2 regions of the Bradyrhizobium sp. USDA 4354 genome follow, and region 2 is predicted to be linked to the other one. Evidence: predicted binding sites of a transcription regulator. Region 2 holds the regulator's gene; the other holds the start of a gene.
The links. The regulator PhoB, encoded in region 2, activates phosphate uptake and scavenging genes when phosphate is short. The targets are predictions, from matches to a motif close to TGTCATNNANCTGTCAT.
Positions count from the first base shown of each region.

Region 1: a site for PhoB is predicted at 4,346-4,362, ahead of phnF (phosphonate metabolism transcriptional regulator PhnF). Genes of this name have one in related genera too.

Region 1 is NZ_JBSSDC010000001.1:954,200-961,113, reverse strand. It holds gene phnC (phosphonate ABC transporter ATP-binding protein) at 1-653, shown strand, start outside; gene phnD (phosphonate ABC transporter substrate-binding protein) at 717-1,652, shown strand; gene phnE (phosphonate ABC transporter, permease protein PhnE) at 1,725-2,609, shown strand; gene phnE (phosphonate ABC transporter, permease protein PhnE) at 2,606-3,454, shown strand; gene phnF (phosphonate metabolism transcriptional regulator PhnF) at 3,583-4,311, opposite strand; gene phnG (phosphonate C-P lyase system protein PhnG) at 4,431-4,907, shown strand; gene phnH (phosphonate C-P lyase system protein PhnH) at 4,912-5,520, shown strand; gene ACVIIV_RS04570 (carbon-phosphorus lyase complex subunit PhnI) at 5,524-6,627, shown strand; gene ACVIIV_RS04565 (alpha-D-ribose 1-methylphosphonate 5-phosphate C-P-lyase PhnJ) at 6,624-6,914, shown strand, end outside.
Region 2 is NZ_JBSSDC010000001.1:1,118,479-1,125,392, reverse strand. It holds gene pstA (phosphate ABC transporter permease PstA) at 1-324, shown strand, start outside; gene pstB (phosphate ABC transporter ATP-binding protein PstB) at 321-1,142, shown strand; gene phoU (phosphate signaling complex protein PhoU) at 1,154-1,870, shown strand; gene phoB (phosphate regulon transcriptional regulator PhoB) at 1,885-2,592, shown strand; gene ACVIIV_RS05375 (GcrA family cell cycle regulator) at 2,828-3,340, opposite strand; gene ACVIIV_RS05370 (acetylornithine transaminase) at 3,800-5,008, shown strand; gene argF (ornithine carbamoyltransferase) at 5,008-5,943, shown strand; gene ACVIIV_RS05360 (Hsp33 family molecular chaperone) at 6,152-6,914, shown strand, end outside.

The DNA of each region.
Region 1 (6,914 bases), 160 kb from region 2:
CGACCGGGGGGCGCATCCTGTTCGACGGCGTCGACGTCACCTTGCTGCGCGGCAAGGAGCTGCGGCAGTGGCGCGCGCGCTCGGCGATGATCTTCCAGCAGTTCAACCTGGTCGGCCGGCTCGACGTGCTCACCAACGTCCTGATGGGGCGCCTTGCGACGATGCCCGCCTGGCGTTCGCTGTCGCAGGCCTGGCCCGAGCAGGACAAGGCGCTGGCGATGTCGGCGCTCGAGCAGTTCGACATCGCTTCGCTCGCTGCCCAGCGCGCCGACCAGCTCTCCGGCGGTCAGCAGCAGCGCGTGGCCATCGCCCGCGCGCTGGTGCAGCAGCCCGACATCATCCTCGCCGACGAGCCGATCGCCTCGCTCGATCCGCGCAACACCAAGATCGTGATGGATGCGCTGCTGCGCATCAACAAGCATTTCGGCATCACCGTGCTCTGCAACCTGCATTCGCTCGATCTGGCGCGGACCTATTGCGACCGCCTGATCGGCATGGCTGCCGGCCGCGTGGTGTTCGACGGCGTGCCGTCCGCGCTGACCGATCACGTCGCGCGCGAGCTCTACGATCTCGAAGCCGCCGACGTCATGGGCGGCATGCCTGTCCCGGCGCCCGAGGGCGTGCCGGCGCTCGGAACCGCCGCGGCGGCCTGAGCCGCGTCGCATCTTTTGTTGCCAGTATTGCGTCAACCGCCCCCAACCGATGAAGAGGGTACCATGTTTACTCGCAGACTAGTTCTTGCCGGCGCCGCCGCGCTCGCGTTCACAGCCTCCGCCTCGGCGAACGACTGGAAGGCCAAATATCCCGAGTTGACCTTCGCGGTCGTCCCCGCCGAGAACGCCTCCGGCGTCACCGAGCGCTGGGCACCGTTCGTGAGCTATCTGTCCAAGGAACTGGGCGTGAAGGTCACGCTGCGCATCGCCAACGACTACGCTGCGGTCATCGAAGGCCAGCGCGCCGGCAACATCCACATCGCGAGCTACGGCTCGGCCTCGTTCGCCCGCGCCCGCTTGACCGGCGTCAAGACCGACGCCTTCGCCAACGACATCAACGCCGACGGCTCGACCGGCTATTACTCGGTGTTCTTCGTCAAGGCGAGCAGCCCCTACAAGAAAGTCGACGACCTCAAGGGCAAGAACCTCGGCCTCGTCGACCCGAACTCGACCTCCGGCAACAACGTGCCGCGCTTCGAGCTCGACAAGATGGGCATCCACGATGCCGATACCTATTTCGGCAAGGTCGTCTTCACCGGCAGTCACGAGAACGCGATGCTGGCCCTTTCGCAGGGCACGGTCGACGTTGCCGCCAACCAGTGGACCAGCGACGATGATTCCACGCTGGCGCAGATGCTGACCAAGGGCATGCTCAAGAACGCCGACGGCTCGGCGATGAAGAAGGACGATTTCCGCATCATCCACAAGTCGGCGCCGATCATCAACGGCCCCTATGCCTACAACTCCGACCTGCCGGAAGACGCCAAAGCTGCCATCGCCAAGGCTTTCTTCGACGCGCCGGCCAAGGACAAGGCCGCGTTCGACCGTCTCTCCGACGGCCAGAAGAAGGGTTTCCATCCCGCCACCACCAAGGATTGGGATGGCACGATCGAGCTGATCAAGTTCGTCGACGCGCTGCGTAAAAAGAAGGCGTCCTGAGTCTTCGGGACGATGCACCTGAGCCGGGTCCCAAGGACCCGGCTCTTTCTTTGACGGGACCTGTTTCGAGCGATGACGACAGCGGTTTCGATCCTTCCCGAGCAGCAGCTCGCCGCGCTCAACGCTGCCTATCGCCAGGCGGTTTCGCGGCGTCGGCTCCGCCTGCTGTTGGGAGCTGCGATCTTTGCCGCAGCGCTGGTTCTCGCCGCGATCGGCGCCGAAGTGAATCTGCGCACGCTGTTCACCTATTTCGGCAATTTCGTCAGCTATTTCGACCGCATCCTCACGCTCGAGAACGGCCAGCGGGTCTGGACCGATTTCGGCGAGTGGCTCTGGGGCTGGCGCAAATGGCTGAAGATGCTGGGTGAGACGCTACTGATCTCCTATGTCGGCACGCTGATCGGCGCGACGTTCGCCTTCGCCCTCAACTTCTTTGCGGCCGAGAACACCTCGCCCGCGCCGTGGCTGCGCTTCGTGGTGCGGCGGCTGCTCGAATTCGCCCGCACGGTCCCCGGCATCGTGTTCGCTCTGGTCTTCGTCATCGCCTTCGGGCTCGGACCGATGGCCGGCGTGCTCGCGATCGCGATCCACTCCACCGGCGCGCTTGGCAAGTTGTTCTCGGAGATCGTCGAGAATGCCGACATGAAACCGGTCGAAGGCATCCGCTCGACCGGGGCCAGCTGGCTGTCCTGCATGCGTTTTGCGGTCGTGCCGCAGGTGACCGCCGGCTATGCCAGCTATGCGCTGCTTCGCTTCGAGATCAATGTCCGCGAGGCCTCCGTCATGGGCTTCGTCGGCGCCGGTGGCATCGGCCAGGAGCTCGTCGTCGCCATCCGCAAGTTCTACTATTCGGACGTCAGCGCCATCCTGCTCACCATCATCATTACCGTCTTCGTCATCGACATCACCACCGGCTGGCTGCGCGGCCGCCTGTTCGGCAAGGAGGCGCGGACGTGACGAGGCCGCAGGAGGTCGATACGCGCGAGATGCGTGCGCGCTATCCCGATGTGTTCGACCGGCCGGCCTCGGCACGGCTCGCGACACCCGCGATGATCGTCGCTGCGTTCGCGATCCTGATTTACGGTCTCGTCGATCTCGACTTCTCGCCGTCGCGCTTCTTCGCCGGCCTCAGCCAGCTCGGCTGGATCAGCCTGATGATGATCCCGCCGGATCCCGGCTCCTCGCTGCCGGTCTACCTGAAGGCACTGGGCGAGACGCTGTCGATCGCGCTGCTCGGCACCACGCTGGCCGCGGTCTTCGCGCTGCCGGTCAGCCTGCTCGCGGCGCGCAACATCGTGCCGTCGAACATCCTGCGTTTCCCCGTCCGCCGCGTCCTCGATTCGATCCGCGGCGTCGATACGCTGATCTGGGCGCTGGTGTGGATCAACGTCGTCGGGCTCGGCCCGTTCGCTGGGGTGCTCGCCATCGCGGTGGCGGACTTCGGTGCGTTCGGCAAGCTGTTCTCGGAAGCGATCGAGAGCGCCGACCAGAAGCAGGTCGAAGGTATCCGTGCCTCCGGCGGCAGCGCGCTGCACGAGATCCGCTTCGGCCTGTTGCCGCAGGTCCTGCCGGTGATCGCAGGCCAGGTGCTCTATTTCATCGAATCCAACACCCGCTCGGCCACCATCATCGGCATTGTCGGCGCCGGCGGCATCGGCCTCCAGCTCGCGGAGCAGATCCGCGTGCTGGAATGGCAGAAGGTGTCGTTCCTGATCCTGATGATCCTGGTTGCGGTCGCCGCGATCGATTTCATCTCCGGCAAGCTGCGCTTTGCGATCATCGGAAGGCGCGCTGTCGCCTGAGCAAAGGCGCCGTAGAGTGGGCAAAGCGAAGCGTGCCCACCGCTTCTCGCGAATCTTGGAAAGATCGTGGGCACGGCGCAAGTGCGCCTTTGCCCACCCTACGGCTCCGGTTTTGTGGAGAGGGTCCCCTACGACTCCACCAAAAACTCCACCCGCTCCGCGGCGAACCGCGAATGCTTGGTCACCAGCGGCTTGCCCGTGAGATCGTGGTCGGTGGCGTCCACCACCAGGATCGGCCGCCCCAGCGCCAGATCGAGCCGTGCGGCGTCGGTGGCGTCGACGATGCCGGCGGTGATTCGGGTCGCGCCGCGGCGATAATCGCGCACGCCGTAATGTGCGAGCAGTTTCGTCATCGAGCGCGTCGCCGCGAACACGGCGCCCGCATCCGGAAACAGTTCCGCCGACAGCCAGGTGGTGGAAACACAGATCGGCGTGCGGTCGGCGAGGCGGATCGCTTCGATCCGCACCAAGGGCGCGCCGGCCTTCAATCCCAATTCCCGCGCGAGCTCGCGCGTCGCGATGTCATTGCTCGCCTCGATCAGCCGGCCATGCGGCTCGCGGCCATCGGCGCCGACGATCTCGGAAAAACGCGTGCGCGAGCGCAAAGGATAGGCGAGTTTCTGTGCCTCGACATAGGTTCCGCTGCCGCGCTCGGCGCGCACCAGGCCGCGCTCGGCAAGGGCTGCCAGCGCGCGCCGCACGGTGTGGCGGTTGACGCGATAGGTTTCGGCGATCTCCATCTCGCCCGGCAGCTTGTCGCCGGCCGCAAAGCGGCCGTCGGCGATGCCGCGCTCGATGCCATCGGCAACGAGGCGCCATAGCGCCACGCCCGAGGAGGCTGTGTCCTGCATGCTCATGTCGTCGGTCAGCCTAGCCCGAAAATCACATCATTGTCACGAAACAGTCATGGCGCGTCCGTATGAAGTTGTCTATTATCATAGACAACTTCGATGCGGCAAGTTCTGTGAAGAGTTCGGTGGACCAGGTGACGCAGCACAACAACCAGCAAGCCCAGCGCAAGGCCGCAATGGCGGTGCTGGCGCACGCGGAGGCGGGCGAGATCGCCGCTCGCCTCCGCAACTTGGCCTTGGACTCGGCCTTGCCGGCCCATCAGGATCTGCGGGCGCCCGAAAACGGCCTCGTCATGCTGCGCGGCCGGGTCGGCGGCGACGGCGCGCCGTTCAATCTCGGTGAAGCCACGGTGTCGCGCGCCGCGGTGCGGCTTGCGAGCGGGGAGGTCGGGTTCGGCTACACGCTCGGGCGCAACAGTGAGAAGGCGCGGCTGATCGCGCTGTGCGATGCGCTGGTGCAGTCCTGCGATTTCGGCGGGCTCGTCGAGCACAACGTTATCGCGCCGTTGCGCGAGCAGCTGATGGTCAGGCGGAAGCGGGCGGCGGAAGAGATCGCCGCGACGAAGGTTGATTTCTACACCATGGTGCGCGGTGAGGGATGAGGTCATGACCACGATTGCGGAGCTGCCGCCGGGTTTCGCCGACAAGGTCTTGTCGGCGCAATCGACCTTTCGCTCGGTCATGGACGCAATGGCGCGGCCGGGCTCGGTTCAGCGCATCGTGCCGATGGCGGGAGCGCCAGGGCCGATGATGCGAGGCACCGCCGCGATCGCACTGACGCTGTTCGACCACGATACGCCGCTCTGGCTCGATGCGCGGATGGCGGAGAGCTCGGACGTGGTGAAATGGCTGAAATTTCACACGGGCGCGCCGGTCGTGCAGGATTGCTCGATCGCGAGCTTCGCGTTGATCAGCAACGGCGGTGCGCTGCACTCGCTCGAGCGCTTCGCGCTCGGCACCAGCGAATATCCGGACCGCTCGACCACGGTGATCATCCAGGTCGATAGCCTGGTCTCGGGGCATAGCTTCGAGTTGCGCGGCCCCGGCATCGACGGTGTCGCTGCGCTGCAGGCGTCGATCGAGCCTTTCGACCTGTTCGAGCGGTTGCGTATGAACGAAGCACTGTTTCCGCGCGGCATCGATGCGGTGCTGGTCGCCGATGACGTCGTGGTCGCGATCCCCCGCACCACGCGCGTCGTGAGCAAGGGAAGCTGAAGCATGTATGTCGCAGTCAAAGGCGGCGAACGCGCCATCGAGAATGCCCATCGCCTGCTCGCGCATAAGCGGCGCGGCGATCAAGGCGTTGCAGAAGTCACGCTCGACCAGATCTCGGAGCAGCTTGGGCTTGCCGTCGACCGTGTCATGAGCGAAGGCTCGCTCTATGACCGCGAGCTTGCGGCGCTCGCGATCAAGCAGGCGCGCGGCGATCTGATCGAGGCGATCTTCCTGGTCCGCGCCTTCCGCGCCACCCTGCCGCGCTTCGGCGCCAGCGAGCCGGTCGACACCGGCGCCATGCGGGTGCAGCGGCGAGTGTCCGCGACCTTCAAGGACATTCCCGGTGGCCAGATCCTCGGCCCCACCTTCGACTACACCCACCGCCTGCTCGATCCCTCGCTTAGCCAGGGTTTTGTGCCGGAGGCCCCGGCGGCGGCCGAAGCCTCCACCGCGCCGACGCCGCGCGTCACCGACATTCTCGGCCGCGACGGGCTGATCGAATCATCGCCAGAGGCCGAGGACGGCGCCAGCGTCGGCGATCTCACCCGCGAGCCGCTGAACTTCCCGGCCGACCGCGACCTGCGCCTGCAAAATCTGGCGCGCGGTGACGAAGGCTTTCTCCTCGCGATGGGCTATTCCACCCAGCGCGGCTATGGCCGCAACCATCCCTTTGTCGGCGAGATCCGCCTCGGCGAGGTCGAGGTCGAATTCCTCGCGGAAGACGCCGGCTTTGCCGTGCCGCTCGGCGCCATCGCGCTCACCGAGTGTCAGATGGTCAACCAGTTCAAGGGATCGGCGACGGAAGCGCCGTGCTTCACCCGCGGCTACGGCCTCGCCTTCGGCCAGAGCGAGCGCAAGACCATGTCGATGGCGCTGGTCGACCGCGCATTGCGCGCCCGTGAGCTCGGCGAGGAGGCCTTGGCCCCGGCGCAGGACGAAGAGTTCGTGATGTCGCATTCGGACAACGTCCAGGCGACCGGCTTCGTCGAGCATCTGAAGCTGCCGCATTATGTCGACTTCCAGTCCGAGCTTGGTCTCTTGCGCAAGCTGCGTCAGGAGTTCGCCGATGCCAATACGCCCGATGAAATGAAGGAGGCCGCGGAATGAACGCGCCCGCCTACAACTTCGCCTATCTCGACGAGCAGACCAAGCGCATGATCCGCCGCGCGATCCTCAAGGCGATCGCGATCCCCGGCTATCAGGTGCCGTTCGCCAGTCGCGAGATGCCGATGCCCTATGGCTGGGGCACCGGCGGCGTACAGGTCACCGCCGCGATCCTCGGCCCGCAGGACGTGCTGAAGGTGATCGACCAGGGCTCCGACGACACTACCAATGCGATCTCGATCCGAAAGTTCTTCGCCAAGACCGCCGGCGTCGCCACGACGACGGCGACG
Region 2 (6,914 bases):
CTCGGCCTGCCGCGCTCGCTGGTGATCAAGCGGATCGCCTATCGCGCCGCGCGCTCCGGCCTCATCACCGGCGTGCTGCTCGCAACTGCCCGCGTCGCCGGGGAGACTGCGCCGCTGCTGTTCACCGCGCTCTCGAACCAGTTCTTCAGCCTGGGTCTGGACAAGACGATGGCCAACTTGCCCGTGACCATCAACAATTTCGTGCAGAGCCCCTACGCCTACTGGAAGCAGCTCGCCTGGAGCGGCGCGCTGCTGATCACCCTGACCGTGCTTGCCCTGAACATTGGCGCGCGCATCATTGGCGCCGAGAGGACTGCAAAATGAGTGAAATGTCTATTTCCGTCAGCGCGCCGACCGTTCATCCCGGCTCGCAGCCGCTGCCCGAGGCGCCCGCTAAGGTCACCGCGCGCAACCTGAATTTTTACTACGGTGAGCACCACGCGCTGAAGAACATCAATCTGGCGCTCGGTACCAATCGCGTCACGGCCTTCATCGGCCCGTCCGGTTGCGGCAAGTCGACCCTGCTGCGCATTTTCAACAGGATGTACGATCTCTATCCTGGCCAGCGCGCCACCGGCCAGCTGCTGCTCGACCACACCAACATTCTCGACGCCAAGCTGGACCTCAACCTGCTGCGGGCGCGGGTCGGCATGGTGTTCCAGAAGCCGACGCCGTTCCCGATGACGATCTATGAGAACATCGCCTTCGGCATTCGTCTGTATGAGAAGATCTCGAAGTCGGAGATGGACGACCGCGTCGAGAAGGCGCTACGCGGCGGCGCGCTGTGGAACGAGGTCAAGGACAAGCTCAATGCCTCCGGCCTGTCGCTTTCCGGCGGCCAGCAGCAACGCCTCTGCATCGCGCGGACCGTCGCGGTGCGGCCCGAGGTGATCCTGTTCGACGAGCCCTGCTCGGCGCTCGATCCGATCTCGACTGCCAAGGTCGAGGAGCTGATCCAGGAGCTGTCCGAGAACTACACGATCGCGATCGTCACGCACAACATGCAGCAGGCGGCGCGCGTCTCCGACAAGACCGCCTTCATGTATCTCGGCGAGCTAATCGAGTTCGATGACACCAGCAAGATCTTCACGTCGCCGAGCGACCGGCGCACGCAGGATTACATCACCGGCCGGTTCGGCTGAGGAGACGGAACATGGGTTCTGAACATACCGCAAAGGCCTTCGACACCGACCTCCAGGAGCTCACCCGCCTGGTCGCCGAGATGGGCGGCATAGCCGAGCGCATGATCGTCGATTCCGTCGACGCGCTGATCCGCCGCGACGTCGCGCTCGGCCAGCGCGTCGTCGCCACCGACGCCGAGCTCGACGCGCTGCAGAAGCGCATCGAGGAGCGCGCCGTGCTCACCATCGCCCGCCGCCAGCCGATGGCAGTCGACCTGCGCGAGATCGTCGGCGCCATGCGCGTTGCGACCGATCTCGAGCGCATCGGCGACCTCGCCAAGAACATGGGCAAGCGCGTCGCGGCGCTGGAGACGGACTTTCATCCGCTCAAGCTGTTCCGCGGCCTGGAACACATGACCGACCTCGTGCAGCAGCAGGTCAAGTCGGTGCTGGACGCCTATGCAGCGCACGATCTGCCGGCGGCGATGACGGTGTGGAAGGGCGACGAGGAAGTCGATGCTATCTGCACCTCGCTGTTCCGCGAGCTCCTCACCTATATGATGGAGGATCCGCGCAACATCTCGTTCTGCATCCACCTGATGTTCTGTGCCAAGAACATCGAGCGGATCGGCGACCACGCCACCAACATCGCCGAGACCGTGTTCTACATGATCGAGGGCCAGGCGATCACCGACAAGCGGCCGAAGGGCGACATGACGACCTTCGCCACGACGGTGCCGAATACCTAAGGAGCGACGACAACATGGGCGCACGCATTATGGTGGTTGAGGACGAGGAGGCTCTCACCGAGCTTCTCCGCTACAACCTCGAAGGCGACGGCTATGACGTCGAGACGGTGATGCGCGGCGACGACGCCGACACCCGCCTCAAGGAGCACATTCCCGATCTGATCGTGCTCGACTGGATGCTGCCGGGCCTGTCGGGCATCGAGCTGTGCCGGCGGCTTCGTACCCGCCCCGAAACCAAGCAGCTGCCGATCATCATGCTTACCGCGCGCGGCGAGGAGAGCGAGCGGGTGCGGGGACTTGCGACCGGCGCCGATGATTACATCGTCAAGCCGTTCTCGGTGCCGGAGCTGCTTGCGCGCGTGAAGGGCCTGCTCAGGCGCGCCAGCCCCGAGCGGCTCGCCACCGTGCTCGCCTATGGCGATATCGAGCTCGATCGCGACAAGCGCCGCGTGGCGCGCTCGGGCCGGCCAATCGATCTCGGCCCGACCGAATATCGTCTACTGGAGTTCTTCCTGGAGCATCCGGGCCGCGTGTTCTCGCGCGAGCAGCTGCTCGACAGCGTCTGGGGCCGCGACATCTACATCGACGAGCGCACCGTCGACGTCCATATCGGCCGCCTCCGCAAGCTGCTCAATCTCGGCCGCGAGCAGGATCCGATCCGCACCGTCCGCGGCGCCGGCTATGCGCTGGACGATCGCTTCGCGAAGGCCGAGCAGACGTAAGGGGTTTGGGAAGCCTTAGCGACACACTCAGTGTCGTCCCGGACAAGCGCAATCCGGGACCCATAACCACAGAACGTGAATGCTGCGCGGTAAAGATAACTCCGAGTCCGTAACCACATCTCGCGGTGGCTATGGGTCCCGGATCTGCGCGCGCTTTTGGCGCGCTTGTCCGGGACGACATCGGATGTGTTGAGCCGTCATCGTGTGACGACTGCCATCAGCTAGATCAACAAACTCACCGCGTGCCCGGCTTCGCCGGCGCGCGACGGCGATCCGCTGCGGGCTGATAGGCCACGCGCGAATGCTGGGCGCAGTAGGGCAGGCCGGACAGCGCCTTGCCGCCGCAGAAGAAGAAATCCGGGCTCGATGGATCGCCGACCGGCCAGTGGCAGGTCGCCTCGTTCAATTCCAGCAGCGACAGCCGCTGGCTCATCGGCACCACGTTGTCGTAGGTAACAGGCTCGGCCTCCACCTCGACCTCGAAGGCCTGCGCCAGCGCGGTGTTGCCGCGCGCGACCGGGCGGGTCACCCGCATCATGTGCTGCGCGGGCCGCGCCTTGCGCGGCCGGGGCGCTGCCGATGAAGGGCTCTTGGCGCGGCCGGACAGGCCGAGCCGGTGCACCTTGCCGATCACGGCATTGCGGGTCACATTGCCGAGCTCCGCCGCGATCTGGCTGGCCGAAAGTCCGGCCTCCCAGAGCTTTTTCAGCTGCTCGACGCGATCATCGGACCAGGTCAAAACCGTCATTGCACCCTTTCCCTCGCTGCGCGCCTGCCATCCTGGGGCCTTCGCAGCGAATGCCTAAAGCCTTGAAAAACCCGTGCCGCCCGAATCCCTTAAGGCTCGCCGGGCGCGCTCAAGACGCCCGAACGTTTACGCCGGTACATGAGGACTCTTGGGATCAGAACCGCTGCACGAGATGTCGTATCTGACAGGCTAAACGCTACAATATGGCGTGACTCCCGCGCAAGAGTCCGCCGACTCGCTTCCACATGTTCCGTGGTGAAAACCCCGCAAAATCGGCACCGCAAGACTACGGATTGAGCGTTTCGCGAGGCTTTCCGGGCGGCATTGACACCCGTCTTGCCAAGCATAAGATAGTCTTACGTGCCGCCCTTAAAAGGCGGCACGTTTCGTTTTCCGGGCCGGTCGATGGTGCGTTGCGCAATGCACGCGTCACACCGTCCGCAACATTCAAGTGACGTCATGACCAAGAGCGCCGCGCCGCATTTGCTCCCCGTTTTCGCCAGGGCCGACCTCGGTTTCGAGCGCGGCGAAGGCTGCTGGCTGATCGCGGCCAATGGCGATCGCTATCTCGATTTCACCTCGGGCGTGGCGGTGAATGCGCTCGGCCACGTTCATCCCGCGCTGGTCAAGGCGTTGCAGGAGCAGGCGACGAAGCTGTGGCACATGTCGAACCTGTTCCAGAGCCCGGACGGCGAGAAGCTCGCAAGCCGTCTCTGCAACGAGAGCTTTGCGGATTTCGTGTTCTTCTGCAATTCCGGCGCAGAGGCGCTGGAAGGCGTGATCAAGCTGGTGCGCCACCATCACTTCTCCAAGGGACACCCGGAGCGCTACCGCATCATCACCTTCGAGGGCGCCTTCCACGGCCGGACACTGGCGACGCTCGCCGCCACCGGATCTGCAAAATATCTCGAGGGCTTCGGTCCGCCGATGGACGGGTTCGACCAGGTGCCACATGGCGATCTGGAAGCCGTGAAGAAGGCGATCGGCCCGCACACCGCCGGCATCCTGATCGAGCCGATCCAGGGCGAGGGTGGCGTTCGTTCTGCGCTTCCCGGCTTCCTGAAGGCGCTGCGCGAGCTCTGCAACGAGCACGGCCTATTGCTCGCGTTCGATGAGGTGCAGACCGGCATGGGCCGCACCGGCGATCTCTTCGCTTATAGGCGCACCGGCGTCACACCTGACGTGATGTCGCTCGCCAAGGCGCTCGGCGGCGGCTTCCCGATCGGCGCGGTGCTCGCGACTGCGGACGCGGCCGCTGGCATGGGGCCCGGCTCGCACGGCTCGACCTTCGGCGGCAATCCGCTCGCGATCTCGGCTGCGAACGCCGTGCTCGACGTCATGCTCAAGCCCGGCTTCTTCGACCACGTGCAGAAGATGTCGCTGCTGCTCAAGCAGAAGCTTGCCTCCGTGATCGACCGTCATCCCGATATCGTCAGCGAGGTGCGCGGCGAGGGCCTCCTGATCGGTATCAAAGCCGTGGTGGCCTCGGGCGATCTCGTCGCGGCGCTGCGCGCCGAAAAACTGCTCACCGTCGGGGCCGGTGACAATGTCGTGCGCTTCCTGCCGCCGTTGATCGTCACCGAAGCGGAGATCGAGGACAGCGTCGGGCGGCTCGAACGCGCCTGCACTGCGATCTCGTCCAGCCACACCAAGCGGGCGGCAAGCTGATGAGCAAGACGCCCAACAAAGCTCCAAAGCACTTTTTGGACATCAACGAGCTGCCGCTGTCGGAGCTCAAGAGCATGCTCGCCGCCTCTTCCGCCATGAAGGCAAAGCAGAAGGCGCATCAGCCGGTCAGGCCGCTCGAAGGCAAGACGCTAGCGATGATCTTCGAGCGTCCCTCGACCCGCACCCGCGTGTCGTTCGACGTCGGCATGCGCCAACTCGGCGGCGAGGCGATCATGCTCACCGGCGCCGAGATGCAGCTCGGCCGTGGCGAGACCATCGCCGATACTGCGCGCGTGCTGTCGCGCTATGTCGACGCCATCATGATCCGCATCCTCAATCACGATGCGTTGCTGGAGCTTGCGGCCAACGCCACCGTGCCTGTCATCAACGGCCTGACGCGACGCTCGCATCCCTGCCAGGTGATGGCCGACCTCATGACCTATGAGGAGCACCGCGGCCCGATCGAGGGCAAGACGGTGGCCTGGACCGGCGACGACAACAACGTGCTGGCGTCGTGGGCGCATGCCGCCGAGCGCTTCAAGTTCCAGCTCAACGTCGCAACGCCTCCAGAGCTCGCGCCGAAAAAGGCCATGCGCGACTGGATCAAGACGTCAGGCGCGCCTATCGTGCTCGGCACCGATCCGGAAGCCGCCGTGCGCGGCGCCGATTGCGTCGTCACCGATACCTGGGTGTCGATGGGCGACAAGGAGGGTGAGCACCGCCACAACGTGCTCAAGCCCTACCAAGTCAATGCCAAGCTGATGTCGCTGGCCAAGCCCGGCGCGCTGTTCATGCACTGCCTGCCCGCCCATCGCGGCGAGGAGGTCACGGATGAAGTGATCGACGGCCCGCAATCGGTCGTGTTCGACGAGGCCGAAAACCGTCTGCACGCGCAGAAAGGCATTCTGGCCTGGTGTTTTGACGCGGTGAAATAACGCGGCGCGTCTGTTGGCGCTCTTGTCGCCCCACACGCCGATGTCGTCCGGGAACGAGCCTCACACACAGGTGTCGTCCCGGACAAGCTCCGCTTCGCTGCGCTTGTCCGGGACGACATCGAATTTGAGGTGGCTTCGTACAGCTCCACGCGCATTCCGGAACACACACCCCTTCCATTCCCCGCCCTTCGACCCCAGATAACGCCCCATGGTTTCTCAATCTCCTGACATGAAAACCGGGCCAGAAGGCCCGGTTCGCGCACCATCAGCGGTTCCGATCGACGACGCCGTGCTGCCTTATGAGGTCGACGCGCTCGACGTGCGCGGGCGCCTGATGCGGCTTGGTCCGGCGCTGGACGACATTCTCACCAAGCACGATTATCCGGCGCCGGTCGGCAAGCTGCTTGGCGAGGCCATCGTGCTGGCGACGCTGCTCGGCTCGGCGCTGAAATTCGAGGGCCGCTTCATTCTTCAGGCCCAGACCGACGGCCCGGTGTCGTTCCTGGTGGTCGATTACAAGGCGCCGGATGGTCTGCGCGCCTATGCCCGCTTTGATGCCTCGCGCTTGGGCACGGCGAAGGATTCCGGCACGCTGCTCGGCCGCGGTCATCTCGCCATGACAATCGACCAGGGCCCGGACATGAGCCGCTACCAGGGCTTGGTCGCGCTCGACGGTGGCAGCCTGGAAGACGCCGCCCACGAATATTTCCTGCGCTCCGAGCAGATCCCGACCAAGGTGCGCCTCGCGGTCGGCGAGGAGTGGCGCTCAAGCGACGGCGGCAAGCATCGCTGGCGCGCCGGCGGCATGCTGATGCAGTTTCTGCCCAAGGCGCCGGAGCGCGCTCGGCGGGCCGATCTGCATCCCGGCGATGCGCCCGAGGGCACCGAGGTGCACAGCATCGCCGAAGATGACGCCTGGGTCGAGGCGCGCTCGCTGATCGAAACCGTCGAAGACGTCGAACTGATCGATC